2 regions of the Nocardia sp. NPDC004568 genome follow, and region 2 is predicted to be linked to the other one. Evidence: riboswitches for the same ligand, from Rfam matches in the RefSeq annotation. Region 2 holds a riboswitch; the other holds the start of a gene.
The links. Region 2 has a riboswitch for thiamine pyrophosphate ahead of thiC (phosphomethylpyrimidine synthase ThiC). Riboswitches for the same ligand answer to the same signal wherever they lie in the genome.
Positions count from the first base shown of each region.

Region 1 (2,197 bases), on a different contig from region 2:
CCACGATGGCGTACGCGTCCGGGAAACCGAAGTCGGTGTACCGGAAGTACCGCATCGGCGTGCCGTGGTGCTCGGCTTCGATCCCCTCCCAGCCGAGATAGGAGACGGTGAAGTCGGCCCGGCCCGAGTAGACGGCCTCGTAGGCCGAGGTGCCCAGAGTGACGGTCGTGAACTCGCCGCGGCCGCCGTCATTGCGGATCACCTGCTGGAGCGCTTCCACCTCGCCGGGGTCACCGAAGCCGGCATAGGTCTTGCCGTCCAGGTCCTTGGGGCGCGTGATGTCGGCGCGGTCGGCCTTCACGCCGATTCCGGTCGCCCAGTGTCGCAGCGGTGCGAGCACGGACAGCGTATGCGCTCCCGAAGCCCGGGCGAAGGTCGACGAGTTGTGGGTGCTGATACCGAATTCGGCGTTACCCGCGTCGATGACCGTATCGACCGCGGTGTTGTTGTACGGCAGGATCTGCACATCCAAACCGGCCTCGGCGAAGTAGCCGCGCTGCTGCGCGACGAACAATCCCGTGTGGTTGGTGTTCGGGGTCCAGTCCAGGGCGAAACGGATGGTCTCGCCGTCGCCGGGCCCCGCGGAGCAGGCGGTGAGCGCGGACAGCGCCACCACGGTCGCGACCGCGACCGCGACCGCGACCGCGAGAGCGCGGCGCAGGCGGCCGCTCATGCGGCGGGCCAGGGCTGCGGATACAGGGCGGTGTCCCAGAACATCAGCTCGTAGCGGGTGGCCACGGTGAACGCGGTCGCCATGGCCGCGCGGTCGCGCTCGCTCGCGGCCGCGGCCGCCGCGTCGACGAACGACCGGGCCGCGGTCGCGGATTCCTGGAACTCCGCGGCGCCGTAGGTGGACACCCATTGGGCGTACGGATGGCCGGGGTCGGCCGCGAGCACCTCGGCGGCGCTCGCCGCCAGACCTCGTCCGACTTCGGCGTATATCCAGAAACATGGCAGCGCGGCCGCCGCGCCCACGGCGTAGGACTCGGTCGCGGCGGTGGCGATCAGGTAGGAGACGTAGCCCAGGCAGGCCGTCGACGGTTCCGGCTCGCCCTCCCTGGCGGGGAGCCGGCTGTCGCTGAGCAGGTCGTTGTGCAGTTCCGCCTCGACGGCCACCGCCGTGGCCGCCGAACCGGCCCAGAACTGCGCGGCCTGCGTATCGGGCGACTTGGCCGCGAGCAGGGCCAGCACCTTCGAATAACCGGCGAGATACAGCGAATCCTGCTCCACATAGGTACGGAACACCTCGAGCGGAAGGGTACCGTCGCCGAGCCGGCGCAGGAACTCTAGTTCATCGATGGCACCACGCAGGTCTTTCGTCCGATCCCAGAGGAACTCGGTGAATCTGCCGGATTCGGTGGTGTGCGCGCGTGAAGCCAAGACATTCCTTCGTCAGCATTACCTGGACAGGTTCTCGGGTATGTTCTCAGCCCCACATGCGCGGAGCACCCCGTGTCAGAACGAATCCGACCATAACAGCTGAGCGGCCCGCGATGGGCGGTAGGTCGTACCGCGATCGGCCCATCGCGATGGCCGCGTGCCCGGCGGCGTCGCGTGGACGTGCGCGAACAGGACCGCATCCTGACCCATGTGCGCCAGCAACGGTGACATTATCGCGACCATTTCGTAATCTAACAGTGATCTTGTCGTCGAGCGTTACGAGTAGTCACCAATATGCCTGGTCAACACCGCAAACCGGCCCGAGCGAGAAAGATCGCGCCGCTGGCCAGAAGCGCGATCGCGGCGACGGCGGTGATCGCCTTGTCGGTGACGGCGCGCCCCGGCCCGGACGCGCAACCCGCCGCGGCAGCGGTCGACGCGGCCGCCGTCCCCACCGCCGGTCCCGGCACGCCCCCGGAGACGGCGACGAGCGCGCCGGACGCGCCGATACCGGTGGCCGGCCTCGGCCGGGTTCCCGAGACGGCGCCGAACGCGCCCGGTGCGCCCCCGGCTCCGGTGGCCGCGGCCGCTCGACCTCCGGAGCCTGCCCGGTACGCGAAACGCCACGCGCCTCCCGCGCCTCCCGTCATCCCGTGCTCCACCGAACTCGCCGGCGCGCGTCCGCAGGTCGCGCAGGTCGGCCACCTGATCGACCAGACGTTCGGCGTCGGTGATATCGGGGGTGCGAACGGCCGCTACGACGGCGATCACGGCGCGGGTCTGGCGCTCGACTTCATGACCTCCGACCCGGCCCGCG
Region 1 is NZ_JBEXLL010000023.1:13,018-15,214, forward strand. It holds gene ABZV91_RS13330 (ABC transporter substrate-binding protein) at 1-673, opposite strand, end outside; gene ABZV91_RS13335 (TenA family protein) at 670-1,380, opposite strand; TPP riboswitch at 1,368-1,463, opposite strand; gene ABZV91_RS13340 (hypothetical protein) at 1,675-2,197, shown strand, end outside.
Region 1: it holds a riboswitch for thiamine pyrophosphate, as region 2 does, so the genes downstream of both, ABZV91_RS13335 (TenA family protein) here and thiC (phosphomethylpyrimidine synthase ThiC) in region 2, are expected to answer to the same signal.

Region 2 (2,197 bases):
TGGCCGAGGTGATGTGGTCGTAGGCGGGCGCGATATCGGTGGCCAGCGGGCCGAGCGTGTAGAAGGGGGCCTCCTCGCAGAGCTCCTCCTCCAGCCGGACATTTTCCACGATCTTGTGCATCGGCACATGTCCCGGGCCCTCGATCATCACCTGGACACCGTGTGATTTCGCGACCTTGGTGAGCTCGCCGAGAGTGCGGAGTTCGGCGAACTGGGCCTCGTCGTTCGCGTCGGCGATCGAACCGGGACGCAGCCCGTCACCGAGCGAGAATGTGACGTCGTAGCGCGCCAGGATCTCGCACAGCTCCTCGAAATGGGTGTACAGGAACGATTCCCGATGGTGGGCCAGGCACCACGCGGCCATGATCGAACCGCCGCGCGAGACGATTCCGGTGACCCGTTTCGCGGTCAGCGGCACGTAGCGCAGCAGCACACCGGCGTGCACGGTCATATAGTCGACACCCTGCTCGCACTGCTCGATCACGGTATCGCGGTAGATCTCCCAGGTGAGCGCAGTCGGGTCACCGTTGCACTTCTCCAGTGCCTGATAGATCGGCACCGTGCCCACCGGAACCGGTGAGTTGCGCAGGATCCACTCGCGGGTCTCGTGGATGTTCTTGCCGGTGGACAGATCCATGATGGTGTCCGCGCCCCAGCGGGTGGCCCACACCATCTTCTCGACCTCCTCGGCGATCGAGGACGAGACGGCCGAATTGCCGATATTGGCGTTGATCTTCACCAGGAACTTCTTGCCGATGACGGTCGGCTCCAGTTCCGGATGCCGGTGGTTGGCCGGGATCACCGCGCGCCCGGCGGCGACCTCCGCGCGCACCAGCTCCGCCGGCACCCCCTCCCGGGCGGCGACGAAGCGCATCTCGGCGGTCACGATCCCGGCGCGGGCCCAGGCCAGCTGAGTGCGCGGGCCGGGTACATCCGGCTTTTCCCACTTGTCCCGGAGCGCGGGCAGACCCGACTCCAGGTTTATGGTCGCGGTGGGGTCGGTATACGGGCCGGACGTGTCGTAGACGTCGAAATGATCGCCGTTGGTCAGCTCGATCCGGCGCACCGGGATGCGCAGACCGTCGATATCCCGATAGTGCTTGACGCTGCCCTCGATCGGACCGGTGGTCACCGAATCGACAGGTGTGGTCGTCATATTTCCTCCCTACGCCGGCATTACCCGGTCAGGTTCATACGGTCGACGGCCCTGAACGCTCCGTGGAGCTAGCCGTCCTCTCAGCCCGCTGGTGCGAGCCCCCGTTGGCATGTGAAATTTTCCGCTGCCGACCATACCCGCCTCGGACCGTATGCACCGGTCGGGAGATAGGGTCTATCCGTGACCCTCTCGCATGGATCGCTGATGACCGTCGACGAGTTCGAAGAACTCGACGCGGCGGCCCAGCGGATTTCCGAAGGGCTGCGGCTCGAATACCTGAACGGCCTGCTGGCCGCGAAGGCACGACCGGATACCAACCACACCCGGGTCGTGCAGTGGCTGGCGCGCTTCCTGGTGCCGCGCCGGTCCGAACTGTGGCTCTTCGCCGATCGCGGCCTGCGGGCCGGGCGCGCCGGCGGTAGCCGGGTGCGGCCCGACGCCATCCTCGCGCCCGCCTCGGCCTTCGCCGGGGAAGGCGAATGGTCGGACCCGCAGCCGGTGATCATGACCATCGAGATCAGTTCCCGGGCTCAGCACACCGAACTGCGCGATCGGCTCGACAAGCCGTTCCTGTACGCGGCCACGGGTATCCCGCTCTACTTCCTCATCGACCGCGGCGCCGCGGAGGTGAGCGTGTACAGCGAGCCCGAGGACGGGCGCTACAGCACCAAGGTGACCGTGCCGTTCGGCACCGATATCGAGATTCCCGAGCCGCTCGGTGTCTTCCTCGCCACCGATCCGCTCGCGGACTGGTTGTAGCGGCCTCAGAGGGTGAATTCGGCGATCACCGGCGCGTGGTCGCTGGCGCCCTTGCCCTTGCGCTCCTCCCGGTCCACCCCGGCGTCGACCACCGTCGCGGCCAGGGCCGGCGAGGCGAGCACGAAATCGATACGCATCCCTTCCTTACGCGGGAAACGCAGCTGGGTGTAGTCCCAGTATGTGTACACGCCGGGGCCGGGGGCGAAGGGCCGCATCACATCGGTGAAACCGGTGTCGGTGATCGCGGTGAACGCGTCCCGTTCCGGTTGGGAGACATGGGTT
Region 2 is NZ_JBEXLL010000029.1:54,593-56,789, reverse strand. It holds gene thiC (phosphomethylpyrimidine synthase ThiC) at 1-1,156, opposite strand, end outside; TPP riboswitch at 1,147-1,271, opposite strand; gene ABZV91_RS15690 (Uma2 family endonuclease) at 1,337-1,915, shown strand; gene ABZV91_RS15685 (exodeoxyribonuclease III) at 1,921-2,197, opposite strand, start outside.